Regions from separate parts of the Paraburkholderia sp. MM5496-R1 genome, predicted to be linked through region 3. Evidence: riboswitches for the same ligand, from Rfam matches in the RefSeq annotation. Region 3 holds a riboswitch; each other region holds the start of a gene.
The links. A riboswitch is a leader RNA that binds a small molecule or an ion and turns the genes downstream of it on or off. The one in region 3 is predicted to bind cobalamin.

Region 1 (10,585 bases), on a different contig from region 3:
GTCATCGTCGGCGCGAATGTATTCATCGGCCCGTACGCGGTGATCCGTGCCGACGAGACGGATGCGCAGGGCGGCATTGAACCGATCCATATCGGCGCGCACTCGAACATCCAGGATGGCGTTGTGATCCACTCGAAGTCGGGCGCTGCGGTAACGGTCGGCAGCCATACATCGATCGCTCACCGCGCGATTGTGCATGGTCCCTGCGAAGTCGGCGACCGTGTGTTTATCGGCTTTAACAGCGTGCTGTTCAACTGCACCGTCGGTGAAGGCTGTGTGGTCCGCCACAATGCCGTAGTTGACGGCTGCAACCTTCCCGCAGGCTTTTACGTGCCGTCGACCCAGCGCATCGGGCCGGGCACCGACCTGTCGACGATTCCGAAGGTGACTGCCAGTGCGTCGGAGTTCTCCGAGGACGTCGCGCAGACCAATGTGAGGCTCGTTCAGGGATACCGCCGCATCGCGAACGAATTGTGACCGTAGGGGATGACTGATGTTGATCCGCAAGCTGTTTTCGTTTGAAGGTGCGCATGTCGTGCGGCATGCGTCATCGCATCGTTGTGCATGGTCGATCCACGGCCATTCCTATCGCGTGGAGATCATTCTCGAGGCCGATGCGCTCGATCACGGCCAGATGGTCTATGACTTCGGCCTCCTCAAGGGGGAGGTCCGGGAGATCGTGGACGCGTTCGACCATACGCTCGTGTTCTGGAACTGCGACGACCCGGCGTACATGGAGATGTGCCGTAGCCATTCGCAGCGCTGGATTGCCCTGCCGGTGTCGCCCAGCGCGGAGCAGCTCTCGCGCGTGTTCTTCGTGCTGGTCGATGTGGTGATGCGTGCGATGCCGATGCGTAACGGCGAGGCGGATGTCAGGGTCCAGTCGGTGATCGTGCATGAGACGGCGACCGGCTACGCACAGTGCTTCCGGCGCGATGCCTACAATCCGCGCATGGGGCTGGTCAGTCCCGCCCTGATCGGATTCTCGGATGCCGTGCGCCGGGAGGCGACGACCGGTATCCTGGATGAACTGACCAGCGCTATTGCGTGCGCACCGGCATGCTGACGTCGATGGGCGCAGCGAGCCGTCATGCCGACCTGCTCGTGCGCGGCGGTACCGTGGTCAGATTGGAAGGAAGTGGGCAGGCGGACATTGCCTGCGTTGACGGCCGGATCGTTTCGATCGAGGCGCGCGGCTGGAGCGCTGACCAGGTCGTGGATGCACACGGCCTGCACGTGCTGCCTGGCGTGATCGACTCACAGGTCCATTTCCGCGAACCGGGCCTCGAGCACAAGGAGAATCTCGAAGCGGGCACGCGAGGCGCGGTGCTCGGTGGCGTGACGGCCGTTTTCGAAATGCCCAACACCAGTCCGTTGACGCTGCGCCGCGACGACCTCGAACGGAAGATCGCGGCAGCGTCAGGACGCGCGTGGTGTGATATCGCGTTCTACATCGGTGGCTCGTCCGTCAACGCTGGTGAGCTGGGCCACCTGGAAGCGTTGCCGGGCTGCGCCGGCATCAAGGTTTTTATGGGCAGCTCGTTCGGCGATCTGCTCGCGGATGACGACGTTGTACTACGGCGCATCCTCGAGCACGGCCGGCGGCGGGTGGCCGTGCATGCGGAGGACGAGGCGAGACTGCGCGAGCGCCGGTCAATCGCAGAAGCATCGGGCGACGTGCGCGACCATCCGCGCTGGCGTGACGTGGATAGCGCGCTCGATGCGACGCGCAGGATCGTCGGCATGGCGCGCGAAACAGGACGGCCGCTGCATATCCTGCACGTTTCGACGGCGGAAGAAATCGCGCTGCTGGCGTCGCACCGGAGCCGGGTGACAGTCGAGGTACTGCCGCACCACCTGACCCTGTGCGCGCCCGAATGTTATGAGCGGTTGGGCACGCTTGCGCAGATGAACCCGCCGGTCCGCGAGGCCCGGCACCGGGAGGCGCTATGGCGCGCGCTTCGGGAGGGACGAGTGGACACGCTGGGCAGTGATCACGCTCCGCATACGCTGGAAGAGAAGGGCCGCCCGTACCCGCAGTCACCCAGCGGCATGCCGGGCGTGCAGACGTTATTGCCGGTCATGCTCGATCACGTCAGCGAGGGACGGCTGTCGCTGCAGCGTCTGGTGGAACTGACGAGCGCGGGTCCGGCGCGGGTGTTCGGGATAGCGGAAAAGGGACGCATCAACGTGGGCTACGACGCCGACCTGACGCTCGTCGATCTCAAGGCAAAGCGCGAAATCACGAACCGCTGGATCGCAAGCGTCTGTGGCTGGACGCCCTACGATGGCATGCGGGTGACGGGGTGGCCGGTCGCCACCATCATTCGTGGCCGTGTGGTGATGCGCGATGACGCCGTGCAGGGATACCCAGTGGGACAGCCGGTCCGCTTCGACAGGGCGATGGCGATCACGCCGGCATGACGCCCGGAAGCTGTCAGAGCTGCGTGGGATTGGGCGCGTCGCCGTACACGGCGACGGGGTCAAACGTCTTCGCACCTTCCGTGAACCGCAAGGTTGCTTCGGGCAGGTCAACCGCGCGGTAAAAACAGCTGCGATAACCGACGTGGCAACTCGCGCCCCTGCCCGCCACCTCGACGCGAATCCACAGCGCGTCCTGGTCGTCGTCGATGCGCATCTCGACTACGCGCTGGGTCAGTCCGCTCGTCGCACCCTTGGACCAGAGCGTCTGGCGGCTGCGGCTCCAGTAGTGGGCGATACCGGTCTCGATCGTCCGCGCAAGGGCTTCCCGGTTCATATAGCCGACCATCAGGACGTCGTCCCGGCCCGCATCACTGACGACGCAGGGAATCAGTCCATCAGGGCCAAATCTGGGCGAGAGCGAGCGACCTTCCTCGACTTCGGTGACGGATGTTTATGTCACACCCGATGCATCATGCCCGAAGTGACGTGTTTTCCAGCGCGGCAGCAAACCAGCCCAGCACCCTTTGCAGGTGCACTTCGCCGTAGAGCCGCGCAAACCGCTGTGTCTCGGCATTGTCGGGGTCGCCGAGTACGGCCAGCCGTGCCTGGATGAACGCCGGCGTCAGCGTGATGCCGCACTCGTGCTCAATGCAGTGCTGCCAGTCATCGAAGCTCTGGGGAATCGGCGAGGTCATGGGTACGGCGGGCGCCAGCGGAAAATCCCATGGTAGCAGGGTTGGTTATTAATGCAACAAAGTGGCGTTAATAACCTGATTTCGGACCCGCCGAATCAGGTGCAACGATCCTGCGTGCTCACACGCCGTGGGTCGAGCAGTCGCGGCAGGTACCGTGAATCGTGACGGCAGAGTTCGTGCTATGAACGCCGCGGCGGCTAAGCTTGCGCTCTATCCGGGCGAGCACACCGGCCAGTTCCGGATCTTCCGGAAGCGCAGAAATGTTGTGGCAATGATCGCACTCGAAATAACCAGTGGAGGTCTCGTGCTCTGCGATTGCATGGCGCCAGGCCCGGTCAGATCCCTGGATTCGGGTGAGCAGGCCAACGGCAGTTAGCCGGTCGAGGATCCGGTAGAGGGTCACGCGATCCACTTTTCCCGCGCCTGTAGCGGCGCCCAGATCGCGGGCGAGTTCTTCGTGCGAACGGGGCTGTTCGGCGCCCTCCAGGCGTTCGAGCACGGCAACGGTAAGCGCGGTGGAGCGCAGCCCCGCCTCGCGCAGGCGCGATGGCCAGTCGGTAGGAGCGTGTGGTGGATGTTTGCGCGGAGAGTGGCGGGTAGGCATGGATGACCGTGGATGCAACTGTCCAATGATGGAATGATACATCGTTCCGCGCGGGCAAGGCCACGCGTGTCGTATGGTCGTCGTCATGGACCTGGCGGCATGCCCTGGTCGAACAGCGGTTGCAGGCCATCCTCCGCAGCGATGGCCATCGGACGCCCGACTGCCGTCTGCCGGCCGCCTGCCCAGCGCTCGAGCCGGTACAACGCGCCGAAGGCGAAGGACGGCGGTTGCATTCCGGCACCGAACACAGCCTCGCCACCGCGTCGCATGCTGTCCGCGAGCCATGACATCAGGCGCAGGTGATAGGGGTTGCGGGCAATTTCACCATGGTGACAGGTCAACGCCTCGATCATGGTCGCGACGCTTGAGCTGTCGAGTTCGACGAGGGTATTGGGCTGCTCCAGGGTGCCCCAGAATTCTGTCTGCGCAAGCCAGACGGCGTGTGCATGTTGCTGAAGGGCGTCATGCACGAGCCAGTGGACACCGATGTGCGTCGCAGAGCCATCACGCTCGTGCGGGCAGAAGACGATGCGCGGCCGATAGTCGTCGAACAGCGCGGCGAGGCGGTCGATGTCACGGGCCCAGCCTGCCGGGTCGGCGCGGCGACGCGCTGGCGTGACCGGCTGGCGACCGTCGAGGGCTGGATCGAGCAGCGCAAAATCAAGCCGGGTACAGGCATGGCACAGCTCGTTCCATCGTTCACTGCGGCGGCATGGAGGTACACGCGCAGGATCCCCTGGCGGTCGTAGTCTTCAACCGCCTCGCAGTTCGGTGCGCAACGATGATCGATCCAGCGGGCGGCGTTCCCGCCGGTGCCCGCATCAATGCAGTAGCGGCCGTCACCGTCACCCAGCGCAAACAGAAAGGTGTGGAACGGGTCTTCGGCGTTGACGGGATGCTGGCGTCGTGCTGCCGCGTGGGTAATGCGCGCCCCCCTGTATTCGATGATGCGCATGCCGCGCGGAATGTCGGCAACGGCAAAGACACCCTTGCCATGGATGGGACTGCGTCGGATCTGGATCAGGCGGGGCATGAATGCAGGAATGTATGCGGTGAAGCAGACTCAAGTATAGCGTTCCCTTTTCTAATTATCGCAACTGTGTTGCGTTTACGATGCGGGTTAGATATCGTTCTGCCGGAATCGCGGGCGATCCGACCGCTGGCGCGATGACCCGGACGTGAAGCGGGCAGCCTGCACGGGCAGGCATGCGCTAGCCAGGCCGGGGCGCGGGGGAATTGAGTGTGCGATCGATTAGAATTGCGCACGCAAAGCCCGGAAGCTGGTGCAAATCCAGCGCGGTCGCGCCACTGTGACCGGTTTCCTGAAACCGGGAGTCAGACCTGGGCCTTGTCTTCCTTCACCTGTCATGGGGCGCGAAACCCCAGGAGAACCGCCATGACCTGCATCGTCAGTGTCCACCGGGCATCGGCTGCCCGTTGCTTCCTCTTTTTCTCCCGTCGTCTGTGTTGACCCGGTAAGTTTCGCCGGTCAGTACGGCATGCCTGGTTCGTGTTTCCGGCAATCGTGCGGCGTTTCACTGCGTCGATGACATGGTGGATCGGCACGTGTGTCGAGCGCATAACAAACAGGCGCACCGCATACGGTAGCGCCAGAGAAAAAAGAAAAGAGAGCAGGACAATGAAGAAAATCTCGATCCTTTCGCCGTCGCGAACGCAGCGACGCCGCAGCCGTCAGCTCACAGCAGGGATGCTCGGCTGCGCGTGGCTGATCGGCTCGTCGTCCGCGTTTGCTGATGACGGCAGCGGCCCGGCGGCAGACAGCACGCAATCTGCGCAGGAGCCGGCACAGACGCTGCCGGCTGTTAAGGTCCAGGCATCGGGCCATACGGATACACCGGACCTGAGCACGCCGATCCGTACCGGCAGCCGGCTTGGACTGTCGAGCCTCGATACGCCGGCGAGCGTCGAGACGCTCACCGGTGAGCAGATTCAGGTGCGCGGCGACACCACGGTCAACGAGGCCATTACGCGTGCGGCCGGCTTTGCCACCGACGCGGCACCCGGCAATGGCGGCACGTCGGTCTCGGTGCGCGGCTTCAGCGGGCCAAAGTCGATCACGACGCTCTATGACGGCACGCGCATGTATCCTGGCGCAGGCACGGTGACCTTTCCGTTCGATACGTGGTCGGTCGACCGGATCGAGGTGCTGCGCGGTCCGGCGTCGGTGCTCTACGGTGAGGGTGGCATCGGCGGCGTGATCAACGTCGTGCCGAAGGCGCCGCAGCGCGACTACGCGACCACGGTCCAGCTCGGCGCGGGCGCCTATGGCGAGAAGCGCGTGGCGCTCGATACGACGGGCGCGCTCGGGCCCATGCTGTCATACCGCTTTTACGTGAGCGACGACCGCTCGAACGGCTGGGTACCGCGCGGCGATTCGCATACCACGGCGCTCGGCGGCGCATTGCGGCTCGACGTCGATCCGACCTTGTCATTCACACTCGACTACGACTACGGCCGCCAGAAGCCGGCGCGCTATTTCGGGATTCCGGTGCTCGACGGTGCGCTCAATCCGGCGTTCCGCTACCAGAACTACAACGTCGCCGATTCCGCGATCTCCTATTACGACCAGTGGACGCGGCTGAACGCGAAGTGGCACGCCATGCCTGGCATCACGGTGCGCAACCAGCTCTATTATTTGCTGACCAACCGCCACTGGCACGATAGCGAGAGCTACGCCCTGCAGCCGGATGGCGATGTGTTGCGCAGCGATTACATCGAGATCCTCCATCATCAGCGGCAGATCGGCGACCAGCTCGACACGACGATCGACGGGCGTGCATGGGGCCATCAGAACCGGCTGGTCGTCGGCGCGGACTTCAATGTGATCTCGTTTGTCGATACAAGCAATTCACCATACGGCGGCTCGTCGATCGTGCCGGCATTCGGTTTCGATCCGGGCGTGTTCGACAGTCCCGATTCGACCGTGCCCGCGTTTCGCACCGTCACGCATCAGGCGTCCCTTTTTGCAGAGGACCGGTTCGAGCTGACCGAGCGGCTCGCGTGGGTGAGTGGCCTGCGTTACGACCATATCGACTTGCATCGCGAGACGTTCGCGACTGCCACGACTGCGGCGGCGTCGTTCGACAGGACGTTCGCCCATACAGGATGGCGCACGGGCCTTGTGTTCTCGCTCACGCCGGCACTGTCCGTGTACGGTCAGTACACGACCGGCACCGACGGCGTCAGTTCGCTGATTACGCTGTCGCAATCGAACAGTCAGTTCACGCTGTCGACAGGTCAGCAGTGGGAGGCGGGTGTCAAGAAGGAAGTGCTCGGCGGCCGCGGATCGTGGACCTTCGCGGTGTACCAGATCGTGAAGCGTAACCTCGTGAGCACCGATCCGCTGAACCCGGACCTGAGCGAGCAGGTCGGCCGGCAGTCGTCGCGCGGCGTCGAATGGTCGGGCGCGCTGCGGCTGGGCGGCGGCTGGTCGGTCGAGGCGAACGCGGCGCTGCTGCGCGCGCGGTACGACGATTTCGACGAGGCGGTCGATGGTCAGAGCGTGTCGCGCGCGGGCAACGTGCCCTACAACATCCCCGAGCAGACCGCGAACGTGTGGCTCGACTGGGCGTTCGCGCCTGGCTGGCGCGCGGGAGCCGGGGTGCAGTATGTCGGACGGCGCTTCGGCGACAACGCGAACAGCGTGTCGATTCCGTCGTACACACTGGTCGATGCGTCCGCGTCGTGGCGCGCAACGCGCAACCTGACGCTCGCGCTCTATCTGCGCAACCTGACCAACCGGACCTATGCGGTCTCCACGCAGAACGACGGCACCGAATGGCTGCTCGGCGCGCCGCGCTCGGGGTGGGTCACCGCGACGATGACTTTCTAGCCTCATTGATCGGCAAAGCCATGACCTCACTGCATATCGAAGAGCTAGGCTGGTCGCCGCCGTCGCGGGACGCGAGACGCCCGGACGACGGCGAGAGCCTGTTGCGGCGGATCGTGCTCGAAGTGCAGCCGGGCGAATTCGTCGGCCTGATCGGACCCAACGGCAGCGGCAAGACGAGCCTGCTGCGGTGTGCGTTCCGGTACGCAAGGCCGCACAGCGGCGCCGTCAGGCTGGACGGCGACGACGTCTGGGTCAAGTCCGGGCGCTGGGCGGCGCAACGCATCGCGGTGGTACAGCAGGACCCGCCCGACGACTTCGGCCTGACGGTGGAAGAGGTCGTCGCGATGGGCCGTACGCCGCACAAGGGGCTGCTTGACGGCGACACCGCCGTGGACGCAGCGCTCGTCGACGCCGCGCTGCACGATGTCGAACTCGATGCGCACCGGCAGCGGCCGTTCGCTTCGCTGTCGGGCGGCGAACGGCAACGCGCGCTGCTGGCCCGTGCACTGGTGCAGCAGCCGCGTGTGCTGATGCTCGACGAGCCGACCAATCATCTCGATCCGCGGCATCAGATCGAACTGCTCGGCCTCGTGCGGCGGCAGCGGATCACCACGTTGGCCACGATTCATGACCTGAATCTCGCCGCTGCGTTCTGCGACCGGCTGTACGTGATTGCCTCGGGTGAGATCGTCGCGTGCGGCACGCCGCAGGCGGTACTAACCGAGCCCTTGCTGAAGACGGTGTATGGCGTCGATGCGCTCGTCGACCGGCACCCGGTGACGGGACGTCCGCGCATCACGCTGATTACAGGACCGGAGTCCGGGACATGACGAAAAGGAAGACTTCCCTCTGGCGCGCGACGGCGGCCACCATTTTTTTCGTAGCCGCATCGTACGCACAGGCTGACCGTTATCCGGTTACCGTGCGCAGCTGCAACCGGGATGTGACGTTCGCGCGTGCGCCGGCGAGGGCGGTCAGCAACGATTCGAACCTGACGGAGATGATGCTCGCGCTGGGGCTCAGGACACGGATGGCGGGGTTCACGGGAATCGGCGGCTGGAAGACGGACGATCCGTCTCTGCGCGTACGCCTTGCGGGGATCCCGGAACTGGCGCGCCGCTATCCGTCCATCGAGACGCTCGTCGGCGCCGGTGCGGATTTCTATCTGGCCGGCTGGAACTATGGCATGCGCGTCGGCGGTCCCGTCACGCCCGAGGCGCTTGCACGCTTCGGCATCGCGTCGTACGAGCTCACGGAGTCCTGCGCGCACGTGATGCCGATGCCGGCGGCGTCGCTCGACGACGTTTATCGCGACCTGCGCAACCTCGGCGCGATCTTCGATGTGGACGCGCGTGCGGCGAGCGTTGTCGCGTCGATGCAGGCGCGTATCGCGACGGTGTCGCGTGCCCTGGGACCGGACCCGGTGCGCCCGCGCGTGTTCGTCTACGACAGCGGCGAGGACAAGCCGTTTACGGCCGGGGCGCTGGCGATGCCGACCGCCCTGATCGACGCGGCAGGCGGTCGCAATGTGATGGACGACGTTCAGCAGAGCTGGACGCAGGTCAGCTGGGAGAGCGTCGTCGCACGCAATCCGCAGGCCATCGTCATCGTCGACTATGGCGCCGTGACCGCCGCACAGAAAATCCGCTTTCTCACCGGCAATCCGGTGCTCGCAAATGTCGACGCGGTGCGCTCACGCCGTTTCATCGTCGTGCCTTACGATGCCGCGACGCCGGGCGTGCGTAACGCCGGGGCCGTCGAGACCCTCGCGCGGGGGCTGCATCCGGAGGTGTTCGGCGCACTGGCCGGTGCCGTTACCGGGGAGGCGCGCTGAGCATGGATACGCTATCGGGCGGCCGGCCGGCGTCGCGAACACGTCGTGGCGCGCTCATTCCCTTCACCTTGCTGGGTCTGGTGCTCGCCGGGTCGATCATGGTCGCAACAGGGCTCGGACCGGTGCCGGTTTCGCCGGGCATGACCGTCCGCATTCTGCTCCATCATCTGTCGGGCGATCTAACTGGAGCCGTACCGGCTGATGCGCAGGATGCGATCGTCTGGATGATCCGACTGCCGCGCGTATTGCTCGGAGTGGTCGTCGGCGCGGCGCTTGCGGTGGTCGGCGTGGCGCTGCAGGCTGCCACGGCTAACCGGCTGGCCGATCCGCATCTGCTCGGCGTGAGTTCGGGCGCGACGCTCGGCGCGGTGACCGCAACGCTGTGGCTCGGCGCCGTGTTCGGCCCGCTGACGCTGCCAGCCACGGCGTTCGCCGGCGCGCTCGCGGCGATGTCGCTCGCCGTCGCGCTGGGTGCGCGCGCCGGCCGGCTCGATTCGCAACGCCTGCTGCTGTCGGGGGTATCGGTGTCGTTCGTGATGATGGCGCTGGCGAACCTGCTGCTCTATCTTGGGGACCAGCGCGCCGCGTCGTCGGTGCTGTTCTGGATGCTGGGTGGTCTTGGACTGGCGCGATGGGACCTGCTGGGCGCGCCAGCCGCGTTCGCCGTCGGCGGCATGGTGCTGCTGGCCGCACGCCGGCGTGAGCTCGACGCGCTGATGAGTGGCGATGTCGCCGCCGCAACGCTCGGCGTGGATGTCGCGCGGGTGCGTCGCGAAGTGTTCGTCGTGAGTTCGCTCGTCACGGCCGCGATGGTCGCGGTGAGCGGTGCAATTGGATTCGTCGGGCTGGTTGCGCCGCATGTGTGCCGACGGCTGGTCGGTGCCGGCCACGCTCGGCTGTTACCCGCGTCGGCGCTCTTTGGCGCCGTGCTGCTGCTCTGGTCGGACGTGGCCGCGCGCATGCTCGCCGCGCCCGACGATCTGCCCATCGGCGTCGTTACTTCGCTCTTTGGCGGCGCGTGCCTTGTGTGGCTGATACGGGGCGAACGGGCGTAGCTCCCGTTCGCCGATGTCGCCAGTGTGGAACCGCTGGTTGCGTCGCAGCCGGCCAGCCTAAGGCAACCGTCCAGCCCCGCTGTGAAGACGTCTGCGGGGAGCTGTTTGCCGATAAAGACG
Region 2 (10,585 bases), on a different contig from region 3:
GCGCGCGCCGGACACGCGGTCGCGCCGCTCGAGGTGCATCGCGACACGCTGCCCGCCGCGCTCACGCACGTCGCGATCGTCAACCCCGACAATCCGACCGCCACGCATATCGATGCCGCCAGGCTGCTGTACTGGCACACGCAGTTGCGCGAACGCGGCGGCACGCTGCTCGTCGACGAAGCGTTCGCCGATACGCTGCCGGCCGCGCGGGTCGCGTCGCTGGCGGCGCATACGCACCGGGACGGGCTCGTCGTGTTGCGCTCGCCCGGCAAGTTCTTCGGGCTCGCGGGTGTGCGCGCCGGCTTCGTGCTGGGCGCGCCCGCATTGCTCGCCGCGTTGCGCGACAGGCTGGGGGCGTGGACCGTCAGCGGTCCCGCGCGTCATGCGGTGAGCGCCGCGTTCGACGATGGCGCGTGGCAAACGCGCATGCGTGAGCGGCTCATCGGCGACAGCGCGCGGCTTGCCGGGCTGTTGCATGCGCATGGTTTCGCGACACGCGGCACGCCGCTTTTCGCATGGACCGACGATGCGCGCGCCGCCGCGTTGCATGAAGCGCTCGCGCGGCGCGGCGTGTGGACGCGTCTTTTTCCGCCATCGCTTCGGGTGCCATCGGCCAGCGTGCGCTTCGGGCTGCCGGGCGACGAAGCCGAATGGACCCGCTTCGAGCAACAGTTGCAACAGGCGGTTGACTCGATCGATACCGCGCGGTCGAGTTAGCGCAGTGACCTTCGCACCCAAGCCGCTCAACGCTTCGTGATCCGCCCTCGTCCGATGATCCGCTTTGCTCGTTCCATCCGCTTTGCCCCGCCCGCGCACCGCTTCATCCATTGGTTCGGCGCCGCAGCGCTCGCGCTGACCGCGCTGAGCGCGCACGCCGCGATCACCGTCACCGACGACAGCGGCGCGACCGTCACGCTCGCCGCGCCCGCGCGGCGCGTGATCAGCCTCGCCCCGCACGTGACCGAATTGCTGTACGCCGCGGGCGGCGGCCCGAAGATGGTCGGCGCCGTGTCGTACAGCGACTATCCGCCCGAAGCGAAGCAACTCCCGCGCGTCGGCGACAACAAGGCGCTCGACCTCGAACGCATCGTCGCGCTGAAACCGGACCTGATCGTCGTGTGGCGGCACGGCAACGCGCAGCGCCAGCTCGAACGCTTGCGCGAGCTACACGTGCCGCTCTTTTTCAGCGAGCCGCGCCGTCTCGACGATATCGCCGTGTCGCTGACCAAGCTCGGCCGGCTGCTCGGCACATCGGCGAGCGCGGATGCGGCGGCGGCCGCCTTCCGCGACGACATCGCCCGTCTGCGCGCGCGGTATGCGAACCGCCCGGCCGTCAGGGTCTTCTATCAGGTATGGGACCGGCCGCTGATGACGCTCAACGGCGAGCACATGATCAGCGACGTGATCACGCTATGCGGCGGCCGCAATGTGTTCGCGGACCTGCAGCCGCTCGTGCCGACCGTGTCGATCGAAGCGGTGCTCGCGGCGAATCCGCAGGCGATCGTCACCGCCGCGCCCGGCGCGACGCGGCCCGACACGATGCTGCCGCAACTCGACACATGGCGCGCATGGCCGGGCCTCGCGGCCGTCGCGAACAACAACCTGTTTGCGATCGACGGCGATCTGATCAATCGCCCCGCGCCGCGCATCGCGCAAGGCGCGCGGCAACTGTGCGAGGACCTCGAACTGGCGCGCTCGCGCAGCAAGCAGCCCGCACCATGACGGCGCCGCGTGTGGCGAGAAAAAAGATCGGTTTTCCGGATGACCACGCGGGTCACGCATTCCATCGCACGAGCGACCACTGCAGCGTCTCGTCGTTACGTCGCAACCAGACGATCCCCGTCATATCTAGCGACCACTGCAGGCAATGCGCGAGCGGCACCTCCAGCACCCACGACGCGATCGCGCGCATCACGCCCGCGTGCGTGACCACGTATGCGGGCGACAGCTCGCGCGTCAGCGCGAACGCATCGAACCACGCTCGCACACGCGCGACGAATTGCGCGACGCTCTCGCCGCCGTGCGCGCGCGCATGTTCGAAATTGGCGGCCCAGTCGTCGAGCAGCGCGCGATCGATCGTATCCCAGCGCTGCGCTTCCCACTCGCCGAAATCCATTTCCTTCAGGCGCTCGTCGTGGCTGACCACGCAGCCGAAGTCGTTCGCGATCTCGGTCGCTAGCGCGGCGCAGCGCGTAAGCGGACTCGTGATCAGCACACGCGGCGCCGGCACCTGCAAGCTCGCGAGCTTCACCGCCAACGCATTGGACGTGACCTCGGCGCTTTCCGCCAACGCGACATCGCTATGGCCGTAACACACCCCCGCCTCGAGCGCGACAGCGGGATGTCGAATCAGGACGATATCCATGCAAGCCCCACCAGGTAGATGCTCAATTCGAAGATCTGCTGCGCGAAGCCGAGGCAGTCGCCGGTATAGCCGCCGATGCGTCTGACGAAATAACGGCCCATTGCAAAGCGCAGCGCGAACAGCACAGCACACGTGAGCGCGGCGAAACGCCAGTCGGGCATGCCGGGGCCGTTCGGCCACAGCAGCCACGGCAGCCCGAACAGCACGGCGCACAACAGCGCCGGCCCGCTCAAACGCTGCGCGACCGGCTTGGCTTTGCCGGCCGCGCGCACATAGTCGAGCGTGGCCAGGTAACTGATCGCGCACGCGCGGCTCGCGCCATGCGCCGCAAGCATCAGGCTTGCGGCGCGCAGCGGTGGCAATGCCGCGAGCGTTTGCCACTTGATCGCCAGAGCGATCACGAGCGCGATGGCGCCGAAAACACCGATGCGCGAGTCGTGCATGATGCGCAGCGCTTCGTCGCGCGTATAGGCGCCACCGAACGCATCGATGCAGTCGGCGAGACCGTCCTCGTGAAATGCGCCCGTGACCACGAGCGACGCGGCCATCGACAGCAGCACCGCGACACTCGCCGGAAACACGCGCAGCGCGGCCAGATAGACGAGCGCGCTAAAGCCGCCGACCAACACGCCGACGAGCGGAAAATAGCGCGCCGCGGCGTTCAGATAATGCGGCTCGAAACCGACCCAGCGCGGCACGGGCACGCGCGTGAAGTAACCGAGCGCCGTGAAGAAATAGCGCAGTTCCGCGAGCGGGTTCATGAATGTGGCGAGTGCAGGTTCACGGCGCTGCGGGCCGAGCTTCGCGTTATCGCGAAGCGCGTGCTCGCGCGCTTCACGGTTCGCGATCGGCGACGCCCGCCGAATCGAAGCTGGCCATCTCGTTGACGAAGGCCACCGCCGCGCGCAGCAACGGCACCGCGAGCGCGGCGCCCGTGCCTTCGCCGAGCCGCATGTCGAGCGACAGCAGCGGCTGCGCGCCGAAATGATCGAGCATGCGCCGATGCCCGGCCTCGTTCGACGCATGCGCGAACACGCAGTACTCGCGCACGTCGGGCGAGAACGCATCGGCGACCAGCAGCGCGGACGTCGCGATGAAGCCATCGACGAGGATGGTCATGCGCGCCTCGGCGGCCGCCAGATACGCGCCCGCCATCATCGCGATTTCGAAGCCGCCGAAGGTCGCGAGCACGTCGAGCGGCGCGCGTGCATCCGCATGGCGCGCGAGCGCCGCCGCGAGCACGTTGCGCTTCTTCGCGAGTCCGGCATTGTCGAGACCCGTGCCGCGGCCGACGCAGTCGTCGATCGGCAAGCCGCACAGGCGGCTCATCAGACACGCGGCCGCCGAGGTGTTCGCGATGCCCATCTCGCCGAAGCCGATCACGTTCGTGCCGAGCGCCGCGTGATGACGCACGCGCGCGGCGCCCGCCTGCATCGCGGCGAGCGCTTCGGCGTGCGTCATCGCGGCTTCGTGTGCGAAGTTGCGCGTGCCGGGCCCGACCGGAATGTCGACGAGTCGGTCCGTGGACGGCAGCGGCGTCGCGATGCCCGCGTTGACCACTTCGAGTTCGAGACCCGCGACGCGACTGAGCGCGTTGATCGCCGCGCCGCCCGCGATGAAGTTCGCGACCATCTGCGCGGTCACCGCTTGCGGATAGGGGCTCACGCCTTCGGCGGCGATGCCGTGGTCGCCCGCGAAAACGATCATCGCGGGACGCTGCACGGTGGGACGCGTACTACGCTGGATCAGGCCCATCTGGCGCGCGAGCGTTTCGAGCCGGCCGAGGCTGCCGGGCGGTTTGGTGCGCGTATCGATGATCCGCTGCAGCTCGGCGCGTAGCGTCTGATCGAGCGGCGCGACTTCGGGCAAACCGGCTGGGTGTGGGATGCGAGTCATAGGTGTGATCGAAACAAGGGATAGGAATAAATATCAGCCTGACTGTGCGTCATGGCCGGCAGGCGATTCGTGACGCGCGCGCGGCGCGGGTATCAGCGCCTCGTGCTCGCCGTCGCGAATCAGAATCAGCGGATAGCCGAACGCGCGGCTCGTCAACGCGGGCGTCAGCACGTCGCGCACTGGGCCCGCATACGCGCCGCCCGCGCCGTCGAGCAGCAACGCGTGCGTCGCGAAGCGGCGCGCGAGGTTCAGATCGTGGCACGAGAACAGCACACTACGGCGCGGTTCGCGCGTCCATGCGACGAGCGCTTCGAGACAGTCGACCTGATGATGCAGGTCGAGATGCGACAACGGTTCGTCGAGCAGCAACAGCGGCGCGTCCTGGCACAGCACCGCCGCGAGGGCAACGCGCTGACGCTCGCCGCCCGATAGCGACAGCACGTCGCGCGCCGCAAAGTCCGCAAGGCCGAGCCGTTCGAGCGCCGCCCGCGCGGCCGCGCGATCCTCGTCGCGCTCCCAGCCCCAGCCGCCCAGATGCGGGAAGCGGTTCAGCAGCACGATGTCGAGCACGCTTGCGTTGAACGCATCGGCCGCGCTTTGCGGCATCAGCGCGCGGCGCCGTGCGAGCGGCAGCGGCTGCCAGTCGGCCACGCGCACGCCATCGAGTTCGACATGGCCCGCCGCCGGATGCAACAGCCCCGCCAGCGTCGATAGCAAGGTGGTCTTGCCCGCGCCGTTCGGCCCGGCGATGCACCAGATTTCGCCCGCATGGAACGTGTGCGTGAACGCGTCGAGCAAGGTGCGCGCGCCGGCGCGCAACGTCAGGCGCTGCGTGCTCAGCATCGAACAGGCGGGGCTGGGTTTGGCTCGTATCATCGGCGGCGTTTGAGCAACATCCACAGGAACACCGGTACGCCGACCAGCGACGTGATCACGCCGACCGGCAATTGCGCGGGCGCGATCACGGTCCGCGCGATCAGATCCGCGCCCATCACCGCGACACCGCCGCCGAGCGCGGCCGCCGGCAGCAGCATGCGCTGATCGTTGCCGAACGCGAGCCGCAGCATGTGCGGCACGACGAGACCGACGAAGCCGATCGTGCCCGCGGTCGTCACCGCCGCGGCCGCCGCCAGCGACGCGACCAGGTACACACGCAAACGCAGCGGCATCACGGCGACGCCCAACGCCTGAGCGGCCGCGTCGCCGCGCAGCAACACGTTCAGACGCGGCGCGGCCGGCACGATCGCGAGCAGCACGAGCGCGAGCGCCATCAGCGCGGTCCACGGCAGCGCGCCGCCGTTGAGGTCGCCGGTGAGCCAGAACAGCATGCCGCGCAGACGGCTGTCGGGCGCGAGATTGAGCAGCAGCGTGATCAGCGCGCCCCACCCGGCCGCGATCACCGCGCCGGTCAATAGCAAACGGGGCGACGTGTCCTGCGGCTCGCCGCGCCATAGCTCGCGACGCGCGAGGCCGAGCACCAGCAGGATCGACACGAACGCACCCGCGAATGCGCTCGCATCGACGAGCCACCATGCGCCGCCCGCAATCATCGCAACGAGCGCGAACGTCGCCGCGCCGCCCGACACGCCGAGCACGTATGGCTCGGCCAGCGGATTGCGCAGCAGCACCTGCAGCAGCGCGCCGGCGAGCGCGAGCAACGCGCCGCACGCGAAGCCCGCGAGCGCGCGCGGCAAACGCAACGTACGCACGATTTCGCCGGCGAGATCGTCGCTGCCCGTGCCGCCGAACGTGTGCGTCGGCACGAGCGCCGCAAGCACGCGCGACGGCGCGAGCGGCACGCTGCCAAGCACCAGCGAGGCGCCGAGCACCGCGATGGCGGCGAACGCGAGGCCGAGCCAGATCGCGGCCGCGCGTTTCGCGTTCATCGGGCGCGGCGTCGCCATCGCGGCACGCAGCGAAGCGGACGCGCGACTCATCCGCGTGCGCTCACGCATGCGGCCACCCCGGCGCGCGCGTCACTGCTGCTGCCAGCCGAGCGTGAGATACGCACCGCGTCGCGGCGAGTTATACGAGTAGGCCGTTTCATAATCCTTGTTGAACAGATTGTCGATTTGCGCACTGACGTACCAAGCTTTGGTGACGTTGTAGCGCGCCGACAGATTCACGATGCCATAACCGCCGAGGTTGCCGGTGCTATCGGTGCGCGGACCGCTGACGATCCACTCGCCGCCAACCCGCCAGCCACCGATGCTGCGGTTCACCGCGAACGACCCGAACCGACGCGCGCGCCGCACGAGGTCGGTACCGTTGTCGAGATCGAGCGGGTTCTGCAGCGTCACCGTTGCGCGCACGTCGGTCTTGCCGACATGACCGCTCCACGATCCCTCGAGTCCCTGCACCTTCGCACGGCCGACGTTCTCCGCGAGGTAGATGCCGGGGATCGTCTGCACGTAGTCGATCAGATTCGTATAGCGCGTCTGGAATGCGTTCAGTCGCATCACGCCGAGCGCATCGGTCGCGTACTGCAAACCGGCTTCGACCGAATGACTGCGCTCGGGCTGGATCGACGGGTTGCCGCTGATCGGATAGTACAGATCGTCGAAGCTCGGCGCGCGGAACGCATCCGAATAGCTTGCGGTTACCTTCCAGCGCGACGTGATGTCGAATCCGTAGCCGAGATAGTAACTGTTCGCTCCACCGAAATCGGAGTACTGGTCGCGTCGCACGTTGGCCTGAATCTGGTTGCGGCCGAAGCGCGCGCTGTAGCCCGCGAAGACCGAATCGACGTGACGGTCGGGCGCGGCGAACGTGTCGGAGTCGAGCGTCTGGTCGAGATGCTCGTAGCCGAGTTGCAGCTTCTGGTTCGCGGCGAGCGCGAAATCGTTCTGCCACGTGTACTGGCGATTGTCGGTATCGAAGCGGCCGTTGTAGATGCCATTGGTGTTCGACACGCTGCGGTCGTCGCCCTCGGCGAGCGTGACGTGGGTGGTCCACCAGTCGGTCAGCTTGCCGTTCGCGAATACCGACACCTGACGCACCTTGCTATAGAGATTGTTCAGATCGGTGGGCTCGCCGTACGCATTGTCGTAGCTGTTGTCGTTGTTCGACTGGAAGTAGCTGACGCCCGCGTCCCACCTGTCGGTGAACTTGTGACGCAGCGACGCGCTGATGCTCTCGTTCAGATTGCCGTTTGCGTTCGGATTCGCGTTCGGCGCCTCGAGCGGATTGAGCGACGAAAAGCCGTCGTCCTTCGTGCGCGCGAGCGAAATATTGAAAGTCGTGCGGCCGTCCTGATCGAGCGCGCCGTTCACGCCGGCCGTTTGCGTCTGCGTGCGATAGCTGCCGTAGCCGACCGAAAAATTGAAACGCGGCGGATGATCGCCGCCGTCTTTCGTGAACACCTGCACGACGCCGCCGATCGCGCCCGAGCCATACAACGCCGACACGTTGCCGTTCACCACTTCGACGTGATCGACCTGATCGAGCGGAATCTGCGCGAGTTGAGCTGAGCCGAGACTCACCGAATCGACGCGCACGCCGTCGATCAGCAGCAGCGATTGCGTCGACGATGCGCCGCGCAGAAAGAGGCTCGTGGTCGAACCGGGGCCACCCGTGCGCGAGATTTGCGCGCCTGGCGCGAGTTGCAGCAGGCCGGGCAGATCGGTCGCGGTCGTGTCGGCGATGTCCTGCTGATCGAACTGCGTGGTCTGCGGGATCGCATCGCGCAACGCTTGCGGTCCGCGTTGCGCGGTCACGACGATCGGCGACAGCACGTTGCCCGACGCATCGGTGGAAGTGAGATTGGCCGCGTCGGCAACGTTTGCGGCGCTCGCAGCGGTTGCATCCGTCGCGGACGAAGACGCGGGCTCGGCGCTTTGCGCATGCACGACGAGCGGCAGGCTCGCGAACGCGAGCAGCGTTGCGCGGGCGATGGGGGACAGCATGGGATGACATTCCTGTGGATAGCGTGCGCGGCCTGCTTCCCCGCAGGCCGACGCGTCACGAGGCGTCCCCTTGTTCAACGTTTTCGCGGGGGACGTCCCTCTTTTCTGGCCGGTATCCGGGCTACGACACATCGATCCCGCCTTCCCACGCGTGACGCGCAGTGGCACACTCGCACGTTGAACTTCCAACCTTGCGACCAGGACCGACCTGCATGAGCACATCACATGCGGTCGCTTACCGTTGCGGGGGCAGCGCAGGTTCGCGCATCCGGTTTTGGCACCGCGCGCGTCCTGCTTCCCGTTTAACTGCGCGCGCCGAGAAGCGCGCGCGGGCACCAGAGTGCGGGAAGTTTACGAGCGGCCTCGCGGGGCGTCAAGAAAGGTCAACCGGAGCGCAATCGGTTCTGTTGAATGCAGGTTATTGTCCGATGGATTACCGGTTTTTTACCTTATGGTCGACGACACGACACGCAACGAACCTGCACGTAGCGATGCTGTTACGTCTCGAAACGAGACAATTGTCGGAACCTGTAATATTCCGCGCTAAAATGCGATGTCTTTAGAGGACGCAGCACATGCTCACCGAACTCGAATCACTCTCCCAGAACATCGGCAAGCTGATTGCGATCAGCCAGCGCCACAACGAAGCGCGGCTCGCGCTCGAAGAGCAGCTCGCGCAAACGCGTGCCGAAGTGCAAGCCACGCATGCGGAACTCGCGCAATTGCGCGAAGAGCGCGACGCACTGCAGGCGGAACGCGACGCGCTGTCCGCCAAGATCGACGACGCTCAGGTGCGCCTGAATGCCATTCTCGAAAAATTGCCGCGCGCACGCGCGAGCAGCGAACCGGATAACCAGCTCGATCTGCTCGAGTCCGCCCAGCCCGGACACGAGGAAGCGGAAAGCGACGTGAGCCGACACGGAGAAAGCGCATGACCACCAAGCAGATCGAAGTATCGATTCTCGAAGTACCCTATCGTCTCGCCTGCTCGCCGGAAACGGAAGGCGCGCTGCTCGAGGCGGTCGCGCGCGTCGACGCCGAGATGAAGAAAATCCGCAGCGGCAGCAACGTGCGCGGCACCGATCGCATCGCGGTGATGGCTGCGCTGTCGCTGGCATCGGAACTGCTTAAGCTGCAAAGCAGCGTGCGACACGGAGAAGCATTTCCCGCTGAAGAAATCCGGCGTACAATGCAGCAAATGAACGAACAGCTAGGTACTGTGATCGAGCAGTACAGCTTGCAGTAAGCAGTAGTGGGCCGGTTTCGAATCGGTCACGTGTTGAACGGTTTGGGTTGTAGCTTCATCGGTTTAGCTTCCCTGCCTGGTTCGCCAAGGTCATACATTCCTTGAACCAATGCCATGTGCACGGTTGCGGAAATTTGTAGCACGGGTGTGCGCGTCACTCAGTCTGATGTACCCGAAGTGTTGCTAACTGCGACCAATTCTGAACCCTCGGTTCAGGATGCCGGCCTAGCGGCTAAGGCGGGGACCTTATCTGGAACGGCATCGGACTTCGGTTCGATGCCGTTTTTCTTTGGTCGTCGTTTTTTCGTTTGAGCGCCTTTTTCAGGGGCTTTTCCGTACGCGCCTGCTGTTGTTGCGCTTCGTTCAATCTCACACGCTCACTCCGATTCATGCGCTACTGGCTGATGAAGTCCGAACCGGACGAAGCAAGCATCGACGACCTCGCCAACGCACCACATCGCACCTTGCCGTGGACCGGCGTACGCAACTATCAGGCGCGCAACTTCATGCGCGACGTGATGCAGGTCGGCGACGGCGTGCTCTTCTATCATTCGAGCTGTCCGGAGCCCGGCATCGCGGGCATCGCGGAGGTCTCGTCGACCGCGTATCCGGACCCTACGCAGTTCGATAAAAAGAGTCCGTACTACGACGCGAAATCGTCGCCGGAAACGCCGCGCTGGATGCTCGTCGACGTCGTGTTCAAGAAGAAAATCGGGCTGATTCCGCTTGCCGCGCTGCGCGAGCATGCCGAATTGCAGGACATGCGCGTGCTCGCCAAAGGCAATCGCCTGTCGATCACGCCGGTGACCGAAGCCGAATGGCGCTTCATCACTAAACAGCTGGTTTAAGGGCGAACGCGCGACGCGGCACCTGTCGTGATCGCATCCAGGTCATCGTTTCCGATGCGGCGGCGAAGCACTAATTGGGGAACCAAGCGTCGGTAAAACGCGCCTAATCGGTCGACGAAAGCGTGAACTCGAACCGGCCGCTCGACGGCAAGCCGATGCATTCACCAGCGCATCCGTCAAACCGCGCGCCACTACCCGGCGCTCGCGTCGAACGTGCACAACCTGTTCAAAAGGATTCCAGTCATGACGACAAAAACCGCACGGTCCCTCGCACTTGCGCTCGCCTTGGGCGCGCCTGTGGCACTCGCACTGAACCCTGCGACCG
Region 3 (10,585 bases):
CTCCGGCAGCGTGCGACGGCCGAAGACGTGTCGCTCGCGCCCGTCCATCAACGCGATCACCAGCAGCTCCGCGCATTCGCGCATGCCTTCCACCTTCAGCTTCATGAACTCGTCGCGGCGCTTGCCGAGCGCGTCGGCGGTGGCGAGCCGTTCGCGCTCGACGATGTCGCGCAAGCCCGTGCGCAGCGCCGCGTCGGTGATGCGCACGATGCGCCACGGCTGCATGTAGCCGACGCTCGGCGCGTGATGCGCCGCGTCGAGCAGACGCCGCAGCACCGCCGGATCGACCGGATCGGGCACGAAGTGGCGCATGTCGCGGCGTTCGTAAATCGCGCGATAGACCGCATCGCGCTCCGAGTCGTCAAAAGGCTTCGCCATGAAAGAGGGCGGCCGTGAAAGCCGGGTTGGAGGGCCAGTAAGCGTGCATATAGGTTGCCACAATCGGGCCCACGCGGAACACCGCTTCGCCGGGCGCGTCGCTGTGCGCGCGCGTGGCGAAGCGCTGCGGCGCGAGCGGCGTCGCGAGCTTCGAGTAGTGGAACGTGTGGCCGGTCAGCGTGCCGTGGACGCCATCGATCTGCTGCATGCCGAGCGACGTGAAGCGCGTTTGCATCGTCGCGTGACCGGGCAGCAGGCCGAGCATCGGCGTGCTAGTGCCTTGCGCGTCGGTCAGCGTGTCGAGCAGATAGAGCATGCCGCCGCATTCGGCGACCACCGGGTTGTCCGCCTCGACGTGCGCGCGGATCGATGCCGCGCTGGTCGAGTTGCCCGCGAGCGTCGCCATATGCAACTCGGGGTAGCCGCCCGGCAGATAGAGCGCGTGCGTGCCGGCGGGCAACGCTTCGTCGGCAAGCGGCGAGAAATAGCTGAGCCGCGCGCCGAGCGCTTCGAGCAGCGCGACGTTGGCCGGATAGATGAACGAGAACGCGGCGTCGCGGGCGATCGCGATGTGCTTGCCTTCGAGCAGACGCGGCAGCACTTCGGGCGAGGGCACGCCGAAATCGACCGGGCGCGGCAGTTCGGCGAGCGCGGTCGACGCGAGCGTATCCGCCGCGCGTTCCAGGCGTGCTTCGAGATCGTCGATTTCATCGGCCTGGTGTAGGCCGAGGTGGCGGTCGGGCAGCGTGATCTCGTCGCTCGCGGCGAGGTGGCCGCACCAGCGCAACCCGGGCGGCAGTGCTTCCTGCAGCATCTGCGCGTGCCTGGCCGAGCCGACGCGATTCGCGAGCACGCCGTGGAACGGCAGTTGCGGTCTGAAGCGCGCAAGGCCGAACGCGACCGCGCCGAAGGTCTGCGCCATCGCCTGCGCGGAAATCACCGCGAGCACCGGCACGCCGAACGTGGTCGCCAGATCGGCGCTGCTCGGCGTGCCGTCGAACAGGCCCATCACGCCTTCGATCAGGATCAGATCGGCTTCTTGCGCCGCCCGCGCGAGCAGGTTGCGGCATGCGCTTTCGCCGACCATCCACAGATCGAGCGACAGCACCGGCGCGCCGCTCGCGCGCGCGAGGATCATCGGATCGAGAAAATCCGGCCCGGTCTTGAACACGCGCACGCGACGTCCGAGCCGCCGGTGATAGCGCGCGAGACCGGCGGTGATCGTGGTTTTGCCTTGTCCCGACGCGGGCGCGCTGATGAACAGCGCGGGGCACGCCCCGAAGGAAGTCCCCTGGGGGGACGCCCCGAAGGAAGTCCCTTTGGGGGGCGCCCCGGACGAAGCCCCGTTGGGAAACGCCGACATCGCTCAGAACTCCACGCCGCGCTGCGCCTTCACACCTTGCTCGCGATACGGATGCTTGATCGCGCGCATTTCGGTGACGAGGTCGGCGGCTTCGATCAGCGCGTCCGGCGCATGGCGTCCGGTCACGACGACGTGCAACATCGGCGCACGCGCGTTGATCACCGCGAGCACTTCGTCGAGCGGCAGGTATTCGTACTTCAGCACGGTGTTCAGCTCGTCGAGGATCACCATCTGGTAGTCGCCGCTTTCGATCATCCGCCGCGCTTCGTTCCAGCCTTTGCGCGCGGTCGCCATGTCGGCCTCGCGGTTCTGCGTGTTCCACGTGTAGCCGTCGCCCATCGTGACGAAATCGCATTGCGCGATCGCGCCGAGGAAATCGCGCTCCGACGTATGCAGCGCGCCCTTGATGAACTGCACGACGCCGAGCCGCATGCCGTGGCCGAGCACCCGCACGGCCATGCCGAACGCGGCCGTGCTCTTGCCCTTGCCGGTGCCGGTGTTGACGATCAGCAGGCCTTTTTCGACGGTCGCGCCGGCCTGCTTCTTTTCGTGGCCTTCGCGGCGGCGTTCGGTCATGCGTTGATGCGATTCCGGATCGGTTTTCATCGAGGGTCCTGGTTTTGAGGGGCGGGATGGGATGGGGGCGCGTCGCTAAGGGCAGCATTGTTCGCCGCTGCGATCGCCACCGTGATGCCGGCGTGCGCGGTCTTGCGTACGATTAGACGCACGTTTTGTGCGGTTGTGGTGGAGTCCGGCGCCGTTGCCGCCAGCAGCGCGCACGGCTCGCACACACCATCGACACCGAGCTGCGCGTGTGCCGCCGCCGACGGCGACGCGACCGGTACCGCGGCGATCTGCTCGCGGCTGAACAGTTGCAGCGGCAGCTGATGACGTGAGCAGAATTCGAGCAGACCGGCTTCGTTGGCTTTGGTGTCGATCGTCGCGATGGCGCGGATCTGCTCGAAGGCATTCGATCCGAGCGCTGCGCGCACGGCGGCTTCGATCTCAGCGGCTTTGCTGTGCAAGCGGCAACCGATGCCGACGCTCAGCGTTTTGATCGCGCGTGCGAGTCCGTGTCGTGTCGCGCTCGCTGCCAGTTCGTGAGCAATGCCGGCGTCGCGTTTGGCCGCATCACGCGCCAGTGCGAGCGACGCCACAGCGCCGATCACGACGATCGCCGGCGAGCCGAGCCCCGCGCGCGCCACCGCCTCGGCGAACTCGCGAAGCGGCGCGAGCACATGACGCTGCTCAGGCCGCGTCGCCGACACGATCGCCGCGCACGGCGTGTCGGCGGACATGCCGGCCGCGAGCAATGCGCGGGCGATCTCGCCGAGCCGGCGCATGCCCATATAGATCACCAGCGTCATGTGCGTCGCGGCGAGCGCGGCCCAGTCCGGTTCGCCACTGCCGGCGCCGTGGCCGGTGACGAACACGACGCCCTGCGCGTGATCACGATGCGTGACCGCGATACCGAGCGCCGCGGGCGCCGCGATGCCGGCCGTGATGCCGTTGATCACGTCGACTTCGATACCCGCGGCCTGCAGCGCCTGCAACTCTTCGCCGCCGCGGCCGAACACGAACGGATCGCCGCCCTTGAGCCGCGCGACGCTGCGCCCCGCGCGCAGATGCCCGAGCATTTGCGCGACGATGTCGGCTTGCGGCGTCGACGGATGGCCGCCGCGCTTGCCGACGTACACGACTTGCGCGTCGGTGCGCGCGAACTGCAGCACGTCGGGATTCACCAGATCGTCGACGAGCACGACATCGGCCTGCGCGAGCGCGCGGGTGGCCTTCAGCGTGATCAGTTCGACGTCGCCGGGACCGGCGCCGATCAGCCAGGCGCGCGTCATCGCGGCGTGCATGGCGCGCGCCATGCGGTGATGGAAGAAGAGACGCGGCGTGCGACAGCGCGCGCGGCGGTGAATATAGAGGTCATGCGCAACTGCGAATCCGGGCACGCGCGATGCCGCGCTGCTACGCCTTCACATCCGTTCCCCGCGGATTCCGGCGGCCGGCGGCGCCACGTGATGCACGGATGCAATGCGGCACCGCCTCCGCGTCTGGCCGGTATCCGGGCTGGCGGCCTCATGCGCTTCGCCTTCCCGTCCCGGTTGCGATTCGCGGGACAGTGGCATCAAAAAACGCATGCGCGGCACGGCGGAATCGAAGGCGAATCGAATCGCGCGCCGCAGGTCGCTTACCGTTGCGGGGACAGCACAGGTTGAACGCGCGAGGCGCTGCCTGTTTCCCGTTTAACTGCACACGCGAGCGCATGTGCGGGCACCAAACGCGCGCATACGATAGCACATGGCGCCTTGCCGGATAAGCCACGGCGGCGCTTTCCGGCTCTGTGCGTTGCTTGACTGCGCAAGTCCGCGGGCCTACACTCGCACGCACTTTGGGTGCTCGCGTGCGCGCTCGTGCGCATGCAGTTAAACGGGAAACAGGGAGCCACCTGCTCTGGAGCGGCTAACCTGTGCTGTCCCCGCAACGGTAAGCGAAAAGCGGTTCCGGCTTGATAGCCGGGCACCGCAGTGCCGGCTTCGATGTCCTCGCGCAAGCTCGCGTGGACATTTCACCACTGGACGAGAAACCACTCGGCCGGGAAGGGGAAGCGGCGCTTTCGCCAGCCCGGATACCGGCCCAACGAAGCAGAACGACCGCCGCGGGGATGCGGCGGCGCGTTCATGACCTCAGTTCCGCTTTCTGTATTTCCGTTGTCGCGGCAATGCCGTCGTTCGTCCCCGTGTCTGGTGATCGCTGGTACTGCTGCGCGTGCTTCATTCGCTCCATTCGCCAGCCGACGCGGACCCACGCGCGGACTTTCCGGCATACCGATCAACGCCAAGGGATGGACCTCACGATGCAAACTCAATTGCGCAAGATCCCCGTCACGATCGTCACGGGCTTTCTCGGCAGCGGCAAAACCACGCTGCTGCGGCACATTCTTCAGCATGCGGGCGGCAAGCGCATCGCGGTGATCGTCAACGAGTTCGGCGAGCTCGGCATCGACGGCGAAATCCTCAGGGGCTGCGGCATCGGTTGCGATGAAAACGGCGTCGAGACCGAAGGGCAATTGTATGAACTCGCGAACGGTTGTTTGTGCTGCACCGTGCAGGAAGAATTTTTCCCGGTGATGGAAAAGCTCGCGGAGCGCCGCGATGAATTCGATCACGTGCTGATCGAAACGTCGGGCCTGGCGTTGCCGAAGCCGCTCGTGCAGGCGTTCAACTGGCCGCAGATCCGCAATGGCTTCACGGTCGACGCGGTGGTGACGGTGGTGGACGGCCCGGCCGCCGCGAGCGGCCAGTTCGCCGATAACCCGCTCGCCGTCGATGCGCAGCGCAAGGCCGATCCGAATCTCGATCACGAGTCGCCGCTGCACGAGCTGTTCGAAGACCAGTTGTCGGCGGCCGACCTGGTGATTCTGAACAAGACCGATCTGATCGACGACGCGCGGCAGCACGAGGTCGAAGCCGCGATCCGCGCGGAGATTGCGCCGCAGGTGAAGATCGTGCGCGCGCAGCAGGGGCGGCTCGACCTGCATACGCTGCTGGGCCTCGAAGCGGCGTCGGAAGAGACGATCCACCTGCGTCATGACCACCACGGTTCCGCCGACGACCCCGATCATCACCACGATGAATTCGATTCGGTCGTCGTGCAGGCATCCGTACCGTCGCGCGACGCGGCGCTCGCCGCCTTGCAGACGCTCGTCGAATCCCACACGATTTACCGTGTCAAAGGCTTCGCGGCACTGCAGGGCGCGGCGATGCGTCTCGTGATCCAGGGCGTGGGCCGGCGCTTCGAGAGCTACTTCGACCGGCGCTGGCAAGCGGGTGAAAATGGCGACGGCGCGTTGAGCCGCTTCGTGCTGATCGGCGCAGACCTCGACCAGCACGCGCTGCAACAGGCGTTCGACGCGGCGCTCGGCGCGACGTCGAACGCGACGGCATAAACGGGCGCACCAGCATGCATCTGCTGCGCACGACGCCGGGCGGCTTCGTCGACGATACGCAGGGCGTGATCCGCATCGATCAGCAGCCCGCCGAGATCGTCGTGCTCAGTTCCGCCGACACCACGCTGTCGCTGCTCGCGAGCGTGGTGCCGCGTCTCGGCGACGGCTTTCCGAGCGTGCGGCTCGCGAACGTCACGTATCTGCGTCAGCCTGCCTCGGTCGATTTCTATCTGGACGACGTGTTGCAGCATGCGCGCGTGGTCGTCGTCGATCATCTCGGCGGCGAAACGTATTGGCCGTACGGCATCGAGCAGGTGGTCGCGCTCGCGCAGCGCAAACAGCAAACACTCGCGATGTTTTCCGGCGATCTGCAGGAAGACCCGAACCTGCTCGCGCGCAGCACTGCGAGCGCCGAGTTGTGTCAGCAGCTGTGGCGCTATCTGCGCGAGGGCGGTCCGCAGAACGCCGAGGCGTTTTTGCGCTGCATCGCGTATCGCGCGCTCGACTGGGGGCGCGAACCCGATCCGCCGCGCGCGTTGCCGGCCGCGTCGCTGTATCACCCCGAGCGCGATACCCCCATCGTCGCCGACTGGCAGGCGCGTTGGCGGCAAGACGCGCCGGTCGTCGCGATTCTGTTCTACAAGGCGCATCTGCAGGCCGCCAATACCGCGGTGTTCGATGCGCTGATCGACGCGCTCGAAGCGCAAGGGCTCAATCCGCTGCCGCTCGCGATCACGTCGCTGAAGGATGCGCTGAGCCGCGATGTCGTGCAGTCGCTGTGCGCGCAACATGGTGTCGCGCTCGTGCTGAACACGACCGCGTTCGCCGCTTCCGCGATCGACGACCCGGAGCCGCTCGCGCTCGCCGGCGACGCGCCGGTGTTTCAGGTGATCCTGAGCGGCGGCAATCGCGAAGACTGGCTGAAGGACAACCACGGCCTCAATTCGCGCGACATCGCGATGCATATCGCGCTGCCCGAAGTGGACGGGCGCATCATCACGCGCGCGATCAGCTTCAAGGGGCTCGCGTATCGCTGTGCGCATACGCAGGTAGACGTGGTCCGCTATCAGCCCGACCTCGAACGGGTGGGCTTTCTCGCCGAGCTGAGCCGGCGCTGGTGCCGTTTGCGTTCGCTCGATAACGCCGACAAGAAAGTCGCGTTGATTCTCGCCAACTATCCGATGAGCGAAGGGCGCATCGGCAATGGCGTCGGGCTCGATACGCCGGCGTCGGTGGTCGGCATTCTGTCGATGCTGCGCGATGAAGGTTATCGTGTCGGCGAACTACCCGAAAACGGCGACGCGTTGTTGAACAGGCTGACCGAAGGCGTGACCAACGATCCGGTCGTACGCGATCTGCGTCCGGCCCTGCAAAGCCTCGCACTCGACGACTATCTCGCGCATTTCAACGCGTTGCCGGCGAGCGTGCGCGACGCGTTGAACGCGCGCTGGGGCAAGCCCGAGCAGGACCCCACGCTGCGGCGCGGCCGCTTCATGATCGCCGGCTGGCGCTGCGGCCAGGTGTTCGTCGGCATTCAGCCTGCGCGTTCGCGCGAGCACGGCGACTACGCGAGCTATCACGATGCGGAGCTCGTACCGCCGCACGCATACCTCGCGTTCTATTTCTGGCTGCGCCATCAGTTCGGCATCGACGCGGTCGTGCACGTCGGCAAGCACGGCAACCTGGAATGGCTGCCGGGCAAAAGCGTCGCCTTGAGCGACGCGTGCTGGCCCGATCTGATTCTCGGACCGATGCCGCATCTGTATCCGTTCATCGTCAATGATCCCGGCGAGGGCAGCCAGGCGAAGCGGCGCGCGCAGGCGGTGATCATCGATCATCTGATGCCACCGCTTACACGCGCCGAAAACTATGGGCCGCTGCAGGACCTCGAACGCCAGGTCGACGAATACTACGAAGCATTGATGGTCGATTCGCGTCGCGCGAAGCTCTTGCGTCGCACGATTCTGACGACGATCGTCGAGCATCGGCTGCACGAAGAGCTGAGTCTCGCGGCGCCGAACCGACAGGACGATGAAGACGCGCTGCTCACACGCGTCGATGCGTGGCTGTGCGAGCTGAAGGAAGCGCAGATTCGCGATGGCCTGCATACGTTCGGGCAGTCGCCGCGCGGCGTGCAGCGGCGCGACACGCTGCTCGCGCTCGGGCGCTTTCCGGTCGGCGATGGGCGGGCCGGCAAGGCGGGGCTCGTCGACGCGCTGGCGCGCGATCTGCGCATCGATCATCGGTTCGACCCGTTGACGGTGGATTGGGCCGCCGCATGGGACGGTCCGCGACCCGAGGTATTGCAGCGGGTCAGCGATGCGCCGTGGCGACATTATGGCGATACGCGTGAGCGGTTGGAATTGCTCGCGGGCGAGCTGTTGCGCGGTGTCTGCGATGTCGATTGCGATGATGCGGATCGTTCGCAGGCCGTCCCCGTAGCCGACGAAAGTCTGCCGCAAGCGGCACAGGTGATCGCACGCCTGCGCGACGACGTGCTGCCGCGTCTCGACGCCTGCGGCCCGCAGGAAATGACGCAACTGAAGCGCGGCCTCGAAGGACGTTTCGTGCCGCCAGGTCCGAGCGGTTCGCCGTCGCGCGGTCGGCCCGACGTGCTGCCCACCGGCCGCAACTTCTATTCGGTCGACACGCGCGCGGTGCCGACGCAAGCCGCGTGGGCACTCGGCCTGAAATCGGCGCAGCAACTGATCGAGCGGCATCTGCAGGAGCACGGCGATTATCCCAGCGCGATCGGCCTGTCGGTCTGGGGCACCGCGACGATGCGCACCGGCGGCGACGATATCGCGCAGGCGCTCGCGCTGCTCGGCGTGCGGCCGAAATGGGCGCCGGGCAGCCACCGTGTGACGGACTTCGAGATCATGCCGATCGACGCGTTCGATCGGCCGCGTATCGACGTCACGTTGCGCGTATCCGGTTTCTTTCGCGATGCGTTCGCGAACGTGATGCATCTGTTCGATGCGGCCGTGCAAGCGGTTGCCGAACTCGACGAGCCCGCGGAGCTGAATCCGATTCGCGCGCGCGTGCAGCGCGAACGCGATGCGTTGATCGCGCGCGGCATGGACCCGGTCGAAGCGCGCAAGCGCGCCGGCTGGCGCGTGTTCAGCGCGCGGCCGGGCACGTACGGCGCGGGTCTGCAGCAGATGATCGACTCGCGCCAATGGCAGACCGACGCCGATCTCGCGAACGCGTATCAGGCATGGGGCGGATATGCGTACGCGCAGAAGAGCGCGGGCGAGGAGGCGCATCAAGCGTTTGGCACGCGCCTCGCAGTGATGGACCTCGTGCTGCAGAACCAGGACAACCGCGAGCACGACGTGCTCGATTCGAACGACTACTACCAGTTTCAGGGCGGCATGGTCGCGGCGGTGCGGCATCTGGCAGGTCGGCAGCCGCGCGTCTATCACGCGGATCACAGCAGTCCGGCCGCGCCGCGCGTGCGGACGTTGCAGGAGGAGATCGCGCGCGTGATCCGCTCGCGCGTGGTCAATCCGAAATGGCTCGACGGCGTGAAGCGCCACGGCTACAAGGGCGCGGCCGAGATCGCGGCGACCGTCGATTATCTGTATGGCTACGACGCGACCGCGCGCGTGATCGCGGATCATCAATACGCGCTCGTCGCCGATGCTTATCTGAATGACGCCGATACGCGCGCGTTCATGCAACGGCACAATCCGCATGCGCTGCATTCGATCTGCGAGCGTTTGCTCGAGGCGATGCAGCGGGGGCTGTGGCAGCAGCCGGGTGACTATCGCGCGCAGGTGGAAACGCATCTGCTGGCGAGCGAACAGCAGATCGAAGGAAGACAAACATGAATGGAGCGATGCGAGGAGCGGACGACGCAGGTAGCTCCGCCTGTGTATCGGGTACGGCGGCGCGGCCCGTTTTTCCGTTTGCGGCGCTGATCGGCCAGGCCTCGTTGCAGCAGGCGCTGGTGCTCGCGGCGATCGACCCGGGCTTGGGCGGCGTATTGATCAGCGGACCGCGTGGCACCGCGAAGTCGACTGCCGCGCGCGCGCTTGCGGAACTGCTGCCGGAGGGAGAACTCGTGAATCTGCCGCTTGGCGCGAGCGAGGATCGTCTGATCGGCACGCTCGATATTGAAAGCGTGTTGCGCGACGGCTCGGTGCGCTTCTCGCCGGGGCTGCTCGCGAAGGCGCATCGCGGCGTGCTGTACGTCGACGAAGTCAATCTGCTGCCCGATGCGCTCGTCGATGCGTTGCTCGATGCGGCGGCGAGCGGCGTCAATACCGTCGAACGCGATGGCGTGTCGCATAGTCATGACGCGAGCTTCGTGCTGATCGGCACGATGAATCCCGAAGAGGGCGAGTTGCGGCCGCAATTGATCGACCGCTTCGGTCTGATGGTGGAGTTGCAGAACGCGTTCGAGCCGCAGGTGCGGCAGGCGATCGTCAAAGCGCGGTTCGCGTTCGATCTCGATCCCGCTGGGTTTCGTACCGTTTACGCGGAGCAGCAAGCTTCATACGCGCAGCGAATTCGCTCGGCGCGCGCGGCGCTGCCGCTGCTGTCGTTCGATGACGCCGTCCATGCGCGCGTGAGCGCGCTATGCATCGACGCGGCCGTCGACGGTTTGCGCGCCGACCTCGTGATGCTGCGCGCGGCGCGCGCGCTGGCCGCATTCGAACGGGCAGGTGCGGTGACGGTGCGACATGTGGAGCGCGTTGCCGATCCGGTGCTGCTTCATCGGCGGCGTCAGCATGATTCGCAACATGCGAATCAGCGCCGGCCAGAAAGCGCGGCGCCGGCACGGGACGTCGCTGCGGGTGCGTCTGGCGATACGGCTCCATCCACGACACCTTCCGCCGACTCCGACTGGGGCTACCTGCCGCCCGAGCCGGCGGCGGCTTTGC

Region 1: another riboswitch for cobalamin. It lies ahead of OKW38_RS11390 (TonB-dependent receptor); the one in region 3 lies ahead of cobA (uroporphyrinogen-III C-methyltransferase).
Region 2: another riboswitch for cobalamin. It lies ahead of OKW38_RS15320 (TonB-dependent receptor domain-containing protein); the one in region 3 lies ahead of cobA (uroporphyrinogen-III C-methyltransferase).

The regions. Positions count from the first base shown of each region.
Region 1 is NZ_JBNDLT010000002.1:958,801-969,385, reverse strand. Features, by position in the region: gene OKW38_RS11435 (carbonate dehydratase) at 1-477, shown strand, start outside; gene OKW38_RS11430 (6-pyruvoyl trahydropterin synthase family protein) at 494-1,066, shown strand; gene OKW38_RS11425 (dihydroorotase) at 1,060-2,424, shown strand; partial or broken gene hisI (phosphoribosyl-AMP cyclohydrolase) at 2,438-2,848, opposite strand; gene OKW38_RS11415 (hypothetical protein) at 2,895-3,119, opposite strand; gene OKW38_RS11410 (Fur family transcriptional regulator) at 3,238-3,765, opposite strand; gene OKW38_RS11405 (hypothetical protein) at 3,807-4,193, opposite strand; gene OKW38_RS11400 (hypothetical protein) at 4,170-4,472, shown strand; partial or broken gene OKW38_RS11395 (SET domain-containing protein-lysine N-methyltransferase) at 4,520-4,678, opposite strand; cobalamin riboswitch at 4,945-5,088, shown strand; gene OKW38_RS11390 (TonB-dependent receptor) at 5,363-7,576, shown strand; gene OKW38_RS11385 (ABC transporter ATP-binding protein) at 7,597-8,406, shown strand; gene OKW38_RS11380 (ABC transporter substrate-binding protein) at 8,403-9,410, shown strand; gene OKW38_RS11375 (FecCD family ABC transporter permease) at 9,413-10,465, shown strand; partial or broken gene OKW38_RS11370 (GTP-binding protein) at 10,585-10,585, opposite strand, start outside.
Region 2 is NZ_JBNDLT010000002.1:1,815,999-1,826,583, forward strand. Features, by position in the region: gene cobD (threonine-phosphate decarboxylase CobD) at 1-717, shown strand, start outside; gene OKW38_RS15290 (cobalamin-binding protein) at 772-1,722, shown strand; gene cobC (alpha-ribazole phosphatase) at 1,775-2,365, opposite strand; gene OKW38_RS15300 (adenosylcobinamide-GDP ribazoletransferase) at 2,350-3,126, opposite strand; gene cobT (nicotinate-nucleotide--dimethylbenzimidazole phosphoribosyltransferase) at 3,200-4,261, opposite strand; gene OKW38_RS15310 (ABC transporter ATP-binding protein) at 4,295-5,137, opposite strand; gene OKW38_RS15315 (FecCD family ABC transporter permease) at 5,134-6,198, opposite strand; gene OKW38_RS15320 (TonB-dependent receptor domain-containing protein) at 6,238-8,166, opposite strand; cobalamin riboswitch at 8,257-8,521, opposite strand; gene OKW38_RS15325 (ATPase) at 8,742-9,101, shown strand; gene OKW38_RS15330 (cell division protein ZapA) at 9,098-9,412, shown strand; RNA gene ssrS (6S RNA) at 9,479-9,660, shown strand; gene OKW38_RS15340 (EVE domain-containing protein) at 9,802-10,260, shown strand; gene OKW38_RS15345 (SIMPL domain-containing protein) at 10,504-10,585, shown strand, end outside.
Region 3 is NZ_JBNDLT010000003.1:2,427,664-2,438,248, forward strand. Features, by position in the region: gene bluB (5,6-dimethylbenzimidazole synthase) at 1-378, opposite strand, end outside; gene OKW38_RS37350 (cobyrinate a,c-diamide synthase) at 362-1,741, opposite strand; gene cobO (cob(I)yrinic acid a,c-diamide adenosyltransferase) at 1,745-2,347, opposite strand; gene OKW38_RS37360 (cobalamin biosynthesis protein) at 2,344-2,850, opposite strand; partial or broken gene cobA (uroporphyrinogen-III C-methyltransferase) at 2,854-3,591, opposite strand; cobalamin riboswitch at 3,787-4,044, opposite strand; cobalamin riboswitch at 4,125-4,402, shown strand; gene cobW (cobalamin biosynthesis protein CobW) at 4,605-5,696, shown strand; gene cobN (cobaltochelatase subunit CobN) at 5,711-9,529, shown strand; gene OKW38_RS37380 (ATP-binding protein) at 9,526-10,585, shown strand, end outside.